Regions from separate parts of the Xenorhabdus bovienii SS-2004 genome, predicted to be linked through region 1. Evidence: predicted binding sites of a transcription regulator. Region 1 holds the regulator's gene; the other holds the start of a gene.
What was found. The regulator PurR, encoded in region 1, represses purine synthesis genes. The targets are predictions, from matches to a motif close to CANGCAAACGTTTGCNTG.
Positions count from the first base shown of each region.

Region 2: purH (bifunctional phosphoribosylaminoimidazolecarboxamide formyltransferase/IMP cyclohydrolase) is a predicted target of PurR. The motif match lies at 3,446-3,463, and genes of this name have one in related genera.

Region 1 covers NC_013892.1:2,465,613-2,473,654, forward strand. Annotated here, with positions in the region: gene rnt (ribonuclease T) at 1-489, shown strand, start outside; gene XBJ1_RS10535 (Grx4 family monothiol glutaredoxin) at 555-938, opposite strand; gene sodB (superoxide dismutase [Fe]) at 1,305-1,883, shown strand; gene purR (HTH-type transcriptional repressor PurR) at 2,358-3,383, shown strand; gene punR (DNA-binding transcriptional activator PunR) at 3,387-4,295, opposite strand; gene punC (purine nucleoside transporter PunC) at 4,419-5,600, shown strand; gene cfa (cyclopropane fatty acyl phospholipid synthase) at 5,920-7,071, shown strand; gene XBJ1_RS10565 (riboflavin synthase) at 7,151-7,798, opposite strand; gene XBJ1_RS10570 (MATE family efflux transporter) at 8,037-8,042, shown strand, end outside.
Region 2 covers NC_013892.1:3,862,138-3,870,179, forward strand. Annotated here, with positions in the region: rRNA gene XBJ1_RS17120 (23S ribosomal RNA) at 1-956, opposite strand, end outside; tRNA gene XBJ1_RS17125 (tRNA-Ala) at 1,119-1,194, opposite strand; tRNA gene XBJ1_RS17130 (tRNA-Ile) at 1,320-1,396, opposite strand; rRNA gene XBJ1_RS17135 (16S ribosomal RNA) at 1,462-3,005, opposite strand; gene purH (bifunctional phosphoribosylaminoimidazolecarboxamide formyltransferase/IMP cyclohydrolase) at 3,604-5,193, shown strand; gene purD (phosphoribosylamine--glycine ligase) at 5,209-6,492, shown strand; gene XBJ1_RS17155 (DUF1481 domain-containing protein) at 6,539-7,192, opposite strand; gene hupA (nucleoid-associated protein HU-alpha) at 7,243-7,515, opposite strand; gene XBJ1_RS17165 (YjaG family protein) at 7,700-8,042, opposite strand, start outside.

The DNA.
Region 1 (8,042 bases):
GCTGACACACTGCATTTTCATATTGACCCCTTTGAAGGCGCTAACCTTGACCCAGCAGCGCTGGCATTCACAGGGATTGATCCGACCAATCCATTGCGGGGAGCAGTCAGTGAATACACCGCATTACATGCCATTTTCAAAATGATCCGCAAAGGTATGAAAGACAATAATTGCAACCGCGCGATTATAGTCGCCCATAATGCCAGTTTTGATCACAACTTTGTCATGGCAGCAGCAGAGCGTTCTGGTTTGAAACGTAACCCATTTCACCCTTTCGCCACTTTTGATACCGCAGCTCTGAGTGGTTTGGTGCTCGGCCAAACAATCCTGGCCAAAGCCTGTATCACAGCGGAAATACCATTTGACAGCAATCAGGCTCATAGCGCGCTGTATGATACAGACCGGACTGCCCTGCTGTTCTGTGAACTCGTTAACCGCTGGAAACGACTAGGCGGCTGGCCATTACCTTCCCCAAATAACGAATCCTGATAAATCAAGCCCCATACCTACTGAAGATGTATGGGGCTTTAACCATTATTCACCAAAATGATAAATTATTCGCTATCGCAGCCTGCCTGTTCACGGTACTTGTCAGCAGTATCTTTGATCAACGCTTGTAATTCACCACTCTGATACATTTCAATGAGAATGTCACAACCACCTACCAACTCACCATCTACCCAAAGCTGAGGAAATGTCGGCCAGTTTGCATATTTAGGCAATTCTGCACGGATATCAGGATTTTGCAGGATATCTACGTAAGCAAAACGTTCACCACAGGCAGACAGCGCCTGAACCGCCTGAGCAGAGAAACCACAGTTTGGCAGCTTTGGGGAACCTTTCATGTACAGCAAGATTGGATTTTCTTTGATCTGGCGTTCTATTTTTCCAATAGTCGTTGTTTCTTCAACCGGGCGTTCGTTTTTCTCAATACTCATCATTTTTACTTCCTTAAACCACAAGCGCTGTTTATCAGCATCAGAAAAGATTGATTCAGAATACCACTTTCTACCGCGAATTTTCTACCGCGAACTTTCTTATGTAACTTTTATGTTGCAATCTGCTATAGATGGCTATGTGATGCTTTCATCCCCTGTGATCGTTTACAATCAGTACTACAGTTCAGTTCCACTCCAAATCGCAGTTAAGTCGTATCTTTTTCCCTGTTATTTAGCTGAAAAGTTGTTAAGATAATTATCAAAATAGCAACATGATAATAAGCTTGAATTTGCTCTGCCCATGGTTGTCACCTTGTTAACCATGGCTTGTAGAGCCAAAAACCCGATATTAAAAAGGAGCATGCAATGTCTTTTGAATTACCAGCATTACCTTATGCCAAAAATGCCCTGGAACCACACATTTCAGCCGAAACTCTGGAATATCATTACGGCAAACATCATAACGCCTACGTTGTGAACCTGAACAATCTGGTTAAAGATACCGAATTTGCCGGAAAATCACTGGAAGAAATCATCAAAACATCCGAAGGCGGCATCTTCAATAACGCAGCACAAGTCTGGAATCACACTTTCTACTGGAATAGCCTGTCACCAAACGGGGGTGGTGAACCAACTGGAAAAGTTGCAGACGCTATTAACAGTGCTTTCGGCTCTTTTACTGAGTTCAAACAGCAGTTTACTGATGCTGCACTGAAAAATTTTGGTTCGGGTTGGACATGGCTGGTCAAGAAAGCTGATGGTAGCGTGGCTATCGTCAATACTTCCAATGCCGCAACTCCATTGACTGGTAAAGATAAACCTGTACTGACAGTTGATGTTTGGGAACACGCATATTACATCGATTACCGTAATGCGCGCCCTCAATATCTGGAGCATTTCTGGGCTCTGGTCAACTGGAAATTTGTTGAAGAAAATCTGGCTTAAGTTTTCTGAGATAAACGCTCAAGCCAGTTTGAAATAGCAAGGGTAGACTTTCCCAATTCCATAAGTCTTGGATAGCGAAAGTTTACCCTTAAAACAAAAGCAGGCGACGCTGCCCTTCAATTTTTTCTAGACCAGGCAAAGACTTGCTAGAGTAACAATCATTACTAATGCGCTACTGGCAGTCAATAATCCCAACTTCAAATCTATATCCATAAAACCCTCAATGTGAAAACTAAGGCCCCGCAATACCATAAACTTTAAATGGTTATTCACCCTATTACATAAAAAGCATCATTTGACATTTAGTGCATATACTTTATAGCATCGATTATTGCTTTCACTTTTGAGCTAGATCAGACAAAATTCAAGGTTTACCGCTAAATTATTGCCAGCCTTCATCCTATATAAATATACTGGCAAACGATTAACAAAGATCTATAAATTTAGACCATAAGGTCAGGAGTCTTTTTTATCATGGCAACGATTAAAGATGTGGCTAAACGCGCTGGTGTTTCGACCACAACCGTATCCCATGTTATCAATAAAACCCGTTTCGTCGCCGAAGATACAAAAATCGCAGTTTGGGCTGCCATAAAAGAATTAAACTATTCTCCCAGCGCCGTTGCTCGTAGTTTGAAGGTTAACCACACCAAATCCATCGGATTACTGGCAACTTCAAGTGAGGCACCTTATTTTGCCGAAATCATAGAATCCGTTGAAAATAGTTGCTATAGCAAAGGCTATACGTTGATTTTGTGCAATTCTCACAACAATCTCGACAAGCAGAAAGCTTATCTCGCAATGCTCGCTCAAAAGCGTGTGGATGGTTTACTGGTAATGTGTTCAGAATATCCTGAACAACTTTTGGGTATGCTAGAAGATTATCGCAATATTCCCATGGTGGTCATGGACTGGGGTGAATCTAGAGGAGATTTCACCGATGCGATTATCGATAACGCTTTCCATGGTGGTTATTTGGCCGGCCGCTATCTTATTGAACGCGGTCACCGTGATATTGCTTCCATTCCTGGACCATTAGCAAGAAATACAGGTGGCGGGCGTCATCAAGGTTTTCTCAAGGCACTGAAAGAGGCAAATATTGACATTCGGAATGAATGGATTGTGCAGGGCGATTTTGAGCCTGAATCTGGCTATCAAGCTATGTATCAGATCCTGAATCAGAAACATCGCCCCACAGCCGTTTTCTGTGGTGGCGATGTGATGGCAATGGGTGCAATCTGTGCAGCCGATGAGCTAGGTTTACGTGTCCCTCAAGATATTTCCATCATTGGTTATGACAATATTCGCAATGCACGCTACTTCACGCCAGCGCTGACAACCATCCACCAGCCCAAAGAACGCTTGGGACAGATGGCCTTCTCGATGTTACTGGACAGGATCATCAATAAACGTGAAAATGTACAAACTATCGAAGTGCATCCGCGTCTTGTTGAGCGTCGATCTGTTACAGATGGGCCTTTCATCGATTATCGCCGTTGACGATCAGTCCTCCTGCAACCATTCAGCATTAAGTGTTTCACTATCTCCAAGATAATCAAGCAACCAGCTTAATGCTGGTGAATGGCTTTTTTGCGACCATGCCAAGCAACATGGGCTATCAGGCAATGGTTGTTCAAGCTCAAGTGCGATCAATTTTCCGCGGCGGATAAGTGGTAATGCACGATGCTTGGGCACCATTCCTACACATAGACCATCCATCAGGCAAGCCAACCCAATATCCCAATCAGGCACAATCAATCGCCGTTGATTATCCAAAGCCCATGTATCACGCTTGGGCAGGCTGCGAGAAGTATCTTCCAGGCATAAACTGGAATAAGCTCGCATCTGGTCGTCATGCAATTTTTCTGCTATCGAAACCAGTTCATGTGCAGGGCTAGCAACGCATAACCACGGCATAAACCCCATATCCCTGAAACTGTATCGTTCTCCGACCGGAGAAGCGCGGGTGGCACCAATGGCGACATCAACCCGTCCATCTACCAGTGCATCCCACACACCATTAAAAACTTCAGGATAGATAAGCAACTCAATATCTGGAAAATGCCGGTAAAAATCCAGAATAAGTTGGAGCGTTCGTTCAGGTTTTACAACTTGATCAACGGCAATGCTGAACTGCCCTCTCCAACCATTAGCCACCTGCTGACATTGATGGCGAGTGTGATGCATTTTTTTGATAACAGAACGAGCTTCTTTAACAAAAATACCTCCCGCTTCCGTTAATTCTACATCACGGTGACGACGCTCAAATAAAGGTACAGCCAACCATTCTTCGAGTTGTTTTACCGTATAGCTGATAGCAGAAGGGACACGATGAAGTTCTGATGCAGCTGCACTGAAACTTCCTGTTCTGGCTACAGCATCAACAACTTCCAGCGAGTATTCAGACCACATATTTATTCCTTTCAATTTTTTTCATAACATGATGCAAATATTACCGTTTCACAAGTAAAAATCATGCCATATAGAATAAGCCTTGTATCTTCTTATCAATTACCACACCAAGTTATTAACACAATGACAACAAATAAAAATTCCATTTCATTCATGTTTTATCTCGCTGGCCTGAGTATGCTCGGCTATTTGGCTATTGATATGTATCTACCTGCTTTTGGAGTAATGAAAACAGAGTTAAATACATCAGAAAGTGCTATCAGTGCGAGTCTCAGCATTTTTCTTGGCGGTTTTGCCTTTGCTCAGTTGTTATGGGGGCAACTGTCTGACCGATTAGGAAGAAAGCCTGTTCTTATTATCGGCTTATCTCTGTTTTCCATTAGCTGTCTAGGTATGCTCTGGATAACTGATTCCACTCAACTGCTTGTATTGAGATTTCTTCAAGCGGTTGGAGTCTGCTCTGCGGCAGTTTGCTGGCAGGCTTTAGTTGTCGATCGGTATGATCCTGAACGTACTAAACGTGTTTTTGCCATGATAATGCCTCTGGTTGCCCTTTCCCCTGCACTCGCTCCTTTGGTCGGTGCATGGCTATTGTCACACGTTGGCTGGAAAATCATTTTCCTTGTCTTGATGGCTGTAACACTTTTACTGCTGATACCCACATTTTTCCTGACCAATAAACACAAAGCTATCGATACCGACTCTGATAAAAAGGGAGTTTCTTTCTTTACCTTATTGAAATCCCCAATATTCAGTGGAAATGTACTAATTTATGCTGCTTGCAGTGCTGGTTTTTTTGCTTGGCTAACTGGCTCACCAACAATTCTGGCCGATATGGGTTATGATCCTACAGATATCGGCTTGAGTTATATTCCTCAGACTCTGGCATTTATGGTCGGTGGATATGGTTGCCGTATTCTTTTGGAAAAAACCAAAAGTGAGACGGTATTTCCATTCTTACTGGCAGGTTATGCCGTCAGCATGGTGATCATTTATTTAATTTCCCAATTCTATGAACCTTCATTTATGGCTATTCTCATCCCTTTCTGCTTTATGGCAGCAATGAATGGTGCTTCTTATCCTATTGCTGTAGCAAATGCACTCTCTGTTTACCCTAAAAACAGTGGGAAGGCAGCAGCATTGCAGAATGCCCTGCAATTAGGGTTCTGTTTTGTCGCAAGCCTGATAGTCTCTGTATTCATGAAAAACCCTCTTTTATCTACCACAACAGTGATGGTTTCTACTGTTGCTCTGATGGCAATAGGGTATTGGTTGCAAAAGCAAAAATATGACAAGAAAGATTAAACATGAATTTAATAATCACGCCAAAAAATAATAATTAAGAACATTCTCATCTAAAGGTTGCGTCATAAATGTGACCTTTAGATGATTGTTTAAATATTATTTCACTCATATACTCATACAGGTTCATTATTATAAAAACTTGGAATTTGAGGCTTGTAAGGGCAATGAAGCTCTGTTTGCTTTCAGGATGAATGAGTATATATGTTTTTACTTAATGTTCTATATTATTTCCGAATAAAACCTTTTTGGTTTTAACATAATAAGTAATCAGCCACAAAGAGATACCTCAAAATTCCCTTGTATAAATATTGGAGAGTATATGAGTTCATCTTGCATTGAAGATAAAAAAATAATTACTGATCCGTGGCATAGAATCGCCAGTGAGTTGCTTCAAGAAGCTGATATTGAGATCAACGGCAAGCGCCCTTTCGATATACATGTCAAAAATCCAAATTTTTATAAAAGAGTGTTAAAAGAAGGCTCCCTTGGGCTGGGTGAAAGCTATATGGATGGCTGGTGGGATTGTGAACGTTTGGATGTATTCTTTCATAAAATACTGCGAGCTGGTCTGGAGTACCGCATTCCCAAAAATGCCAAGGATATTCTGAAAATCATTACCGCTCGCATATTTAACCTACAATCACCCAAAAGAGCCTGGGTTGTAGGGGAAGAACACTATGATTTAGGTAACGATCTTTTTACTCGCATGCTCGACCCTCACATGCAGTACTCATGTGGTTACTGGAAAGATTCAAACACACTAGAAGAAGCCCAAACCAGTAAACTCCGCCTGATTTGCGAAAAACTACAATTATCTTCAGGTATGACACTATTGGATATCGGATGTGGATGGGGTGGTCTGGCTGCCTATGCCGCAAAAAACTATGGTGTATCCGTCACTGGCGTTACTATTTCCGCAGAGCAACAGAAATATGCTCAGGAACGCTGTAAGGATATGGATGTGAAAGTCATCCTTGAAGATTATCGCAATTTGAACTTTCAGTTTGATAGGATTGTCTCTGTCGGTATGTTTGAACACGTTGGCCCTAAAAATTATGCTAGTTATTTCAATATCGTGCGCAAAAATCTGAAGCCTGATGGCCTGTTCCTGCTTCATACTATCGGCTCTAATCGTGATAAATTGAACGTCGATTCATGGGTGAACAAGTATATTTTTCCCAATGGTTGCCTACCTTCGGTTGCAAAGATAGCCAAAGCCAGTAATGGAAAATTAGTCATGGAAGACTGGCACAACTTTGGGGCGGATTATGACCGTACGTTGATGTCATGGTATGAACATTTCACCGCAAGCTGGAGCGAGATAGAACATAATTACAGCCCACGCTTTAAACGGATGTTCAGTTATTACTTAAATGCTTGTGCAGGTGCATTCCGTGCCAGAGACATTCAACTGTGGCAAATTATGTTTAGTCCACGAGGAATTGAAAACGGCCTGAGAGTTCCTCGGTAAGATGTTAACCTAAAAAGGTTGTACAAAAAGCTACAGAACCATATTTCTGTAGCTTTCCCCTGTAATGAGAAATGTTTTTTTATTCTTCTTCTTCCGTCTGTGACAATACTTTTTCTTGTTCTTTCTGCGCCATAACCCGTTCAACGGTATCTACGATTGCCTGTGTCTGTGGGTCAATCTCAATATTGACTTTCTGCCCAAGGCGTTTTTTACCCAGTGTCGTACGTCCCAGTGTTTCGGGGATCAAGTGAACACAGAATCGGTTATTCACAACATCTCCAATCGTCAGACTAATCCCATCAATACCAATAAATCCTTTGTGCAGAATATATTTCATCAACTGCTTATCATGAATGCGGAACCAAATTTCATGGTTATTTTCTGAAGTGAAAATTTTGGCAATTTCAGCCATCGTAATAACATGACCGGACATCAGATGCCCGCCAATTTCATCACCAAATTTTGCTGCTCTTTCCAGGTTAACTAAGTCACCTACGTTAAGATCACCGAGATTAGTCAAGCGCAGCGTCTCTTTCATCAAATCAAAACTAATCAGATTGCTATCGATATTGGTCACTGTCAGGCAACAACCATTGTGGGAAACGGAGGCTCCCGTTTCAATTCCGGGTAATAATTCAGCCGGAAACTTAACAATATGAGTTCGAAAATGCGCTTTTTCATCAATCGCAACTATCGGCGCTTTTCCCTGAATGATGCCTGTAAACATGGGAACCTCTTTCGTCATTTGCATAAATGAATTAGTTTAACCCACCCATCATTTTTAAACACTATTTCGATAAGTACGCGCTCTCATTGAGTATTAGTATCGCGCAGCGATTGGCTTAGTAAAACGAGTCCTATACAATATCCGCGTTAATAAGCGATTAATTTTTCAATAAAATCGTTTACCCGTAGAAATATTCTTTGTTTTTCTAATTAATTTTCAATCAAAAAAGGTGTAGTACGTGCAG
Region 2 (8,042 bases), 1.4 Mb from region 1:
CCCGCCGTGTGTCTCCCGTGATAACATTCTTCGGTATTCGCAGTTTGCATCGGGTTGGTAAGTCGGGATGACCCCCTAGCCGAAACAGTGCTCTACCCCCGAAGATGAATTCACGAGGCGCTACCTAAATAGCTTTCGGGGAGAACCAGCTATCTCCCGGTTTGATTGGCCTTTCACCCCCAGCCACAAGTCATCCGCTAATTTTTCAACATTAGTCGGTTCGGTCCTCCAGTTAGTGTTACCCAACCTTCAACCTGCCCATGGCTAGATCACCGGGTTTCGGGTCTATACCCTGCAACTTAACGCCCAGTTAAGACTCGGTTTCCCTGCGGCTCCCCTAAACGGTTAACCTTGCTACAGAATATAAGTCGCTGACCCATTATACAAAAGGTACGCAGTCACCCTGATAAATCAAGGCTCCCACTGCTTGTACGTACACGGTTTCAGGTTCTATTTCACTCCCCTCGCCGGGGTTCTTTTCGCCTTTCCCTCACGGTACTGGTTCACTATCGGTCAGTCAGGAGTATTTAGCCTTGGAGGATGGTCCCCCCATGTTCAGACAGGATACCACGTGTCCCGCCCTACTCGTCGAACTCACACCACCAGTGTCTTCAGATACGGGGCTATCACCCTTTACTGCCGGCCTTTCCAGACCGTTCTCCTGACGCTGATGCTGATGTTGGTTCTGGGCTGTTCCCCGTTCGCTCGCCGCTACTGGGGGAATCTCGGTTGATTTCTTTTCCTCGGGGTACTGAGATGTTTCAGTTCCCCCGGTTCGCCTCCGGACCCTATGAATTCAGGCCAGGATAGTGCAACGGATTGCACTGGGTTTCCCCATTCGGGTATCGCCGGTTATTGCGGTTCATATCACCTTACCGGCGCTTATCGCAGATTAGCACGCCCTTCATCGCCTCTGACTGCCTAGGCATCCACCGTGTACGCTTAGTCGCTTAACCTCACAACCCGAAGGTGTCTTCGGGTGTGCGTTTTGAGAGACTCACCAGTCCCGTCCATGACGGCACTGATTGTTTCAAATTTTCAGCTTGTTCCAGATTGTTAAAGAGCAAAAATTTCACAACACACGGGTGTTTTCCCCATGGGTTCTGAAATGATTTGTATGGTGGAGCTAAGCGGGATCGAACCGCTGACCTCCTGCGTGCAAGGCAGGCGCTCTCCCAGCTGAGCTATAGCCCCATACAGTGTTATCACCGGCCTGTCAGACAACTGTGCAGACCGTTTCCCCGCCCGCCGTTTCAACGCAGATAACACCGCTGCATCCGCACCGGGTCACCCTGGAAAGGGCCAGGAGTCAACGTGTCTGGTAGGCCTGAGTGGACTTGAACCACCGACCTCACCCTTATCAGGGGTGCGCTCTAACCACCTGAGCTACAAGCCTATACCGTGATACTCTATTTTCATCAGACAATCTGTGTGGACACTGCACAATCACTATCATTCAGGTAAGGAGGTGATCCAACCGCAGGTTCCCCTACGGTTACCTTGTTACGACTTCACCCCAGTCATGAATCACAAAGTGGTAAGCGCCCCCCCGAAGGTTAAGCTACCTACTTCTTTTGCAACCCACTCCCATGGTGTGACGGGCGGTGTGTACAAGGCCCGGGAACGTATTCACCGTAGCATTCTGATCTACGATTACTAGCGATTCCGACTTCATGGAGTCGAGTTGCAGACTCCAATCCGGACTACGACAGACTTTATGAGTTCCGCTTGCTCTCGCGAGGTCGCTTCTCTTTGTATCTGCCATTGTAGCACGTGTGTAGCCCTACTCGTAAGGGCCATGATGACTTGACGTCATCCCCACCTTCCTCCGGTTTATCACCGGCAGTCTCCCTTGAGTTCCCACCATCACGTGCTGGCAACAAAGGATAAGGGTTGCGCTCGTTGCGGGACTTAACCCAACATTTCACAACACGAGCTGACGACAGCCATGCAGCACCTGTCTCTCAGGTCCCGAAGGCACTCCGCCATCTCTGGCAGATTCTGAGGATGTCAAGAGTAGGTAAGGTTCTTCGCGTTGCATCGAATTAAACCACATGCTCCACCGCTTGTGCGGGCCCCCGTCAATTCATTTGAGTTTTAACCTTGCGGCCGTACTCCCCAGGCGGTCGATTTAACGCGTTAGCTCCGGAAGCCACGCCTCAAGGGCACAACCTCCAAATCGACATCGTTTACAGCGTGGACTACCAGGGTATCTAATCCTGTTTGCTCCCCACGCTTTCGCACCTGAGCGTCAGTCTTCGTCCAGGGGGCCGCCTTCGCCACCGGTATTCCTCCACATCTCTACGCATTTCACCGCTACACGTGGAATTCTACCCCCCTCTACGAGACTCTAGTCAACCAGTTTTAGATGCCGTTCCCAGGTTGAGCCCGGGGATTTCACATCTAACTTAATTGACCGCCTGCGTGCGCTTTACGCCCAGTAATTCCGATTAACGCTTGCACCCTCCGTATTACCGCGGCTGCTGGCACGGAGTTAGCCGGTGCTTCTTCTGCGGGTAACGTCAATCAACAACGCTATTTACGCTGTTGCCTTCCTCCCCGCTGAAAGTACTTTACAACCCGAAGGCCTTCTTCATACACGCGGCATGGCTGCATCAGGCTTGCGCCCATTGTGCAATATTCCCCACTGCTGCCTCCCGTAGGAGTCTGGGCCGTGTCTCAGTCCCAGTGTGGCTGGTCATCCTCTCAGACCAGCTAGGGATCGTCGCCTAGGTGAGCCTTTACCCCACCTACTAGCTAATCCCATCTGGGTTCATCCGATGGCGTGAGGCCCGAAGGTCCCCCACTTTGCTCCAGAGAGGTTATGCGGTATTAGCCACCGTTTCCAGTGGTTATCCCCCTCCATCGGGCAGATCCCCAGACATTACTCACCCGTCCGCCGCTCGCCGGCAGGGAAGCAAGCTTCCCCCCCGCTGCCGCTCGACTTGCATGTGTTAGGCCTGCCGCCAGCGTTCAATCTGAGCCATGATCAAACTCTTCAATTAAAAGTCTGATGCTCAAAGAATTGTTACTGTTATTTCGTAATGAATTAACTGTTTTAGTCACTCTTTAAGACTTTAAAGTTTTCGGCATCTTGCGATGCTGTCGATACTGTCTTGTGAGTGCCCACACAGATTGTCTGATTAAATTGTTAAAGAGCGGTCCGACCGGAGCAGGGCTCCGTGCCGTGAGGCTGCGTATCTTACGCTTTCCTCGCCGGGTGTCAAGCCTTTATTTTCAGGGCTTTTCTCCCGCTGTCCTCGGCGGCGTGTCTTCGCTCAGCGTCGGTCAGTGGTGGCGCATTATAGGGACTTTTCCGTGCCTGACAATAGTTTTTTTCATAAAAGATTATCGTTTGCTGCATTACACAGCAAAAGGCTGATTTATACCTACTTATACACAAATTTATCCACAAATGGATATTTCGGTAAAATTTGTCGAGCATCACGCAAACGTTTTCGTTACAATTATCGCAGGAAAAAACACCACGTGATTTTTTCTGATTGTTTTGAAATGTTATTGCGAATGCCATTTTTTCTCTCAATACCCGGTTTTTTTCTCAATAGCACAGTCTTGTTTTATGAAATTCAAGGGATCACACCAATGCAACAGCTTCGTCCAATCCGTCGTGCCCTGCTGAGTGTTTCTGACAAAGCGGGGATTGTTGAATTCGCCAAAGCCTTATCCAGTCGCGGTATCGAACTGCTTTCAACGGGCGGCACCGCACGCCTGCTGGCGGAAGCAGGGCTGAATGCCACTGAGGTTTCTGACTATACGGGCTTCCCCGAAATGATGGATGGACGAGTTAAGACGCTTCATCCCAAAGTACATGGCGGCATCCTTGGCCGACGTGGGCAGGATGATGAAGTCATGTCACTACACCAGATTTCCCCGATTGATATGGTAGTCGTCAATCTTTACCCTTTTGCACAAACTGTTGCGAAGCCAGATTGTCCTCTGGAAGATGCTGTTGAGAATATCGATATCGGTGGCCCAACAATGGTTCGTTCTGCCGCCAAGAACCATAAAGATGTCGCGATTGTGGTCAACAGTCAGGATTACGGCAAGATTATTGAAGAAATGGATAGCCATCAAAATTCCCTGACCCAGCTAACTCGTTTTGATTTAGCGATCAAAGCCTTTGAGCATACCGCGGCTTATGACAGTATGATTGCCAATTACTTTGGCAAACTGGTTCCTGCTTATCATGGTGAGACGAATCAGCCATCAGGCCGTTTCTCCCGTACACTCAATCTGAACTTCATTAAAAAGCAGGATATGCGCTACGGTGAAAATAGCCATCAAGATGCTGCCTTCTATATAGAGGAGCAAATTGCCGAAGCTTCTATTGCCACAGCAACACAGTTACAGGGTAAGGCACTCTCTTACAATAATATTGCTGATACCGATGCTGCTCTGGAATGTGTGAAAACGTTCGCCGAGCCAGCCTGTGTAATTGTCAAACACGCTAACCCTTGTGGCGTTGCGGTTGGTACAGACATTCATACAGCCTATGACCGTGCATTTAAAACTGATCCAACCTCTGCATTCGGTGGCATTATTGCTTTTAACCACGAGTTGGATGCCGATACTGCCAAGGCGATTATTGAGCGTCAGTTTGTCGAAGTTATTATTGCGCCTTCTATTAATGAAAAAGCTCTGCCAATTCTGGCAACCAAACAAAATGTTCGTGTTCTGGCGTGTGGCGAATGGCATTCGCCAGTTGCTGGTCTAGACTTTAAGCGCGTCAATGGCGGCTTACTGGTTCAGGATCGTGACTTAGGTATGGTGGCAGAAGCTGATCTGAAAGTGGTTTCCAAGCGCAAGCCAACAGAACAAGAAATGCGGGATGCGCTGTTCTGTTGGAAAGTAGCGAAGTTCGTCAAATCCAACGCAATTGTTTACGCCAAAGATAATATGACCGTTGGTATTGGTGCAGGCCAGATGAGCCGTGTTTACTCTGCCAAGATTGCAGGTATTAAGGCTGCCGATGAAGGATTAGAAGTTCAAGGCTGTGCCATGGCATCCGATGCCTTTTTCCCATTCCGTGATGGCATTGATGCGGCTGCGGCAGTCGGGGTGAGCTGTGTGATCCAGCCGGGTGGTTCCATTCGCGATGATGAGGTGATTGCTGCTGCTGATGAGCATGGTATCGCCATGATTTTCACTGGCATGCGTCATTTCCGCCATTAATAATAGGAGCGCCAGATGAATATATTGATTATTGGCAATGGCGGAAGAGAACATGCACTGGCATGGAAAGCAGCGCAATCTCCTTTGGCAGATAAGGTTTACGTTGCACCGGGTAATGCAGGTACTGCACTGGAAGCAAATCTGGAAAATATAGACATTGCTGCGACAGATATTGCTGGATTGTTGGCTTTTGCTCAAAGCCAACATATCGGTCTGACTATTGTGGGGCCAGAAACTCCGCTAGTTATCGGTATCGTTGATGCTTTCCAGCAAGCAGGGCTGACCATTTTTGGCCCGACCAAAGCCGCCGCCCAGCTGGAAGGCTCTAAAGCCTTCACTAAAGATTTTCTCGCCCGCCATCAGATCCCGACCGCGGCCTACCAAAATTTCACGGAAATTGAGCCGGCATTAACCTATCTGAAAAAGATGGGAGCCCCCATTGTCATTAAGGCAGATGGTCTGGCAGCCGGTAAAGGTGTTGTTGTCGCGATGACAATGGAAGAAGCACAGAATGCGGTTAAAGACATGCTGGCAGGAAATGCGTTCGGAGATGCCGGGCATCGTATTGTCATTGAAGAATTTCTGGATGGAGAAGAAGCCAGTTTTATCGTCATGGTAGATGGTAAAAACGTAGTTCCCATGGCAACCAGCCAAGATCACAAGCGAGTCGGTGATGGCGATACCGGCCCCAATACCGGGGGAATGGGAGCTTATTCACCTGCTCCAGTGGTAACAGATGAGGTTCACCAGCGTGTCATGGAGAAAGTCATCTACCCTACTGTAGAAGGAATGGCTGCCGAAGGTCATACCTACACCGGCTTTCTTTATGCAGGTTTGATGATCGATAAGCAGGGAGAGCCAAAAGTCATCGAATTTAACTGCCGCTTTGGTGATCCTGAAACGCAGCCGATCATGATGCGCCTGCGTTCTGATCTCGTCGAACTGTGTCTCGCTGGAGCACAAGGCCAGTTAAGCGGAAAAACATCCGAATGGGACACCCGTCCGGCATTAGGTGTCGTACTGTCCGCAGGCGGCTACCCGGCCAATTATGTCAAAGGTGACGTTATCAGCGGCCTGAATCAGGAAACGGATACAGACGAAAAGGTTTTTCACGCAGGCACTGCTTTCAAGGATAAAGACGTCGTAACAGCAGGAGGCCGTGTTTTGTGTGTCACCGCGCTGGGCGACGATATCGCAGAAGCACAGAAAAAAGCTTACTTGAGAGCTGAGAAAATTGGCTGGCAAGGATGTTTTTATCGGAAAGATATTGGATACCGAGCCATTGCCCGTCTGAAATAAGTTAATGCAGAACCGATAGAATAAACAACCGACGAAAGTGACAGAATTACAGTTTATCTTTCGTCGGTTCCCAACGACAAAAATCATCATTGGCTACCAATAGTAACTGTTTTCCTTCTGGCGCATCCAGCCATGCAATGGTCAATATGCCAGCACTATTCTTTTCCCTTCCCTTGAGCCATGCCCGATCTTCAGGCTCAAATTGAATGGATAATTGTTTCTCCGAACAAGTAGTTACTTTACCATCCTGCCAATGTCCCTGTACCAGATGGACATTTCCGGCAATTAAAGCGTCACTGATTTCTTTTATCCGTTTGGCATCAAACCGCAAACGGACAATCTCATCGTTGGAAAGTGGTTCATTGTGTTCTTTTGTCTGCCGCTGCATAAAAATAACCTTGTTATCTTTATCAATCCGCAATGTTTCTTCTATTGGATGACTATCAAGTACAGAGCGGCGGATCTGCCACAAATTACCGTAACGGTATTCATAGAAAGTCACAGAGGTATCTGTATTACGGTAAGGGCTGTAAACACTCATAATGACTTGAGGATTACTGTTTTGATCATTCAAGCGCCATAAACGGATAACACCTCCGTCTGTAATAAAACCACTGGCACTGAAGAGTGGAACCTTGGGTTGAACCGAGCAGGCGCTGAGCAATGAGATAAAACCCAATGCTAGCAGCCCCTGTAGCATCAACAAAAGGGGCGTTAAATTCCCCTCTATCTTCTTTTTTCGCAATACGATTACTTAACTGCGTCTTTCAGTGCTTTACCCGCAGAGAAAGCAGGTACGTTTGCTGCTGCAATTTTAATTTCATTACCAGTCTGTGGGTTACGACCAGTACGTTCTGCACGATGATTAACTTTGAAAGTACCAAAGCCCACCAGTTGCACTGAATCACCATTTCGCAGAGATTCAGTGATTGCATTCAGAGTTGATTCCAGAGCAGTTTTTGCCTGAGTTTTAGTCAGACCAGCTTGTTCTGCGATTGCATCAACTAATTCAGTCTTATTCATAGATTATCCTTACAGTGTGTTTATCGTTTGCAAAGCATCGAGTGCGACGGATATGCCGATTTGACAGCACCCCTGCATACACGCACCGATAGCCACTTCTTTTCACCCCCAATGTAGAACAGAGTGAGGGTAAATGTGAAGTCTTTAAATCCGGCAATTCAAGCACTAAGTCATGTTTTCTGAGTTATTGCTCCAAATTTATACCGATGTTGCTAACCTTAGTCTCGCGAAGGTCAGCCCTTAATCCTTTAATTAATTCTATATCCCGTTCTTCGCAGTCTGCCAATAAACGGTAAATTTCCCATTGAATATCCCATTCCTCTTCAATGGCAGGCAATGCCTTTAACTCATCCTCAGTCATTTCTCTACCGGCCTGCGTCATTTCCAGCATAGCAACGGTACGGATAGATGTTTCACTGACGGCTATTGCATGTTCTAACGTTGCACCGCTCAAACGAGAATGAATGACTTCACTTAATGCAATGCACGCATCAATTGCTGGATACACACCATAAATATCATAGCTA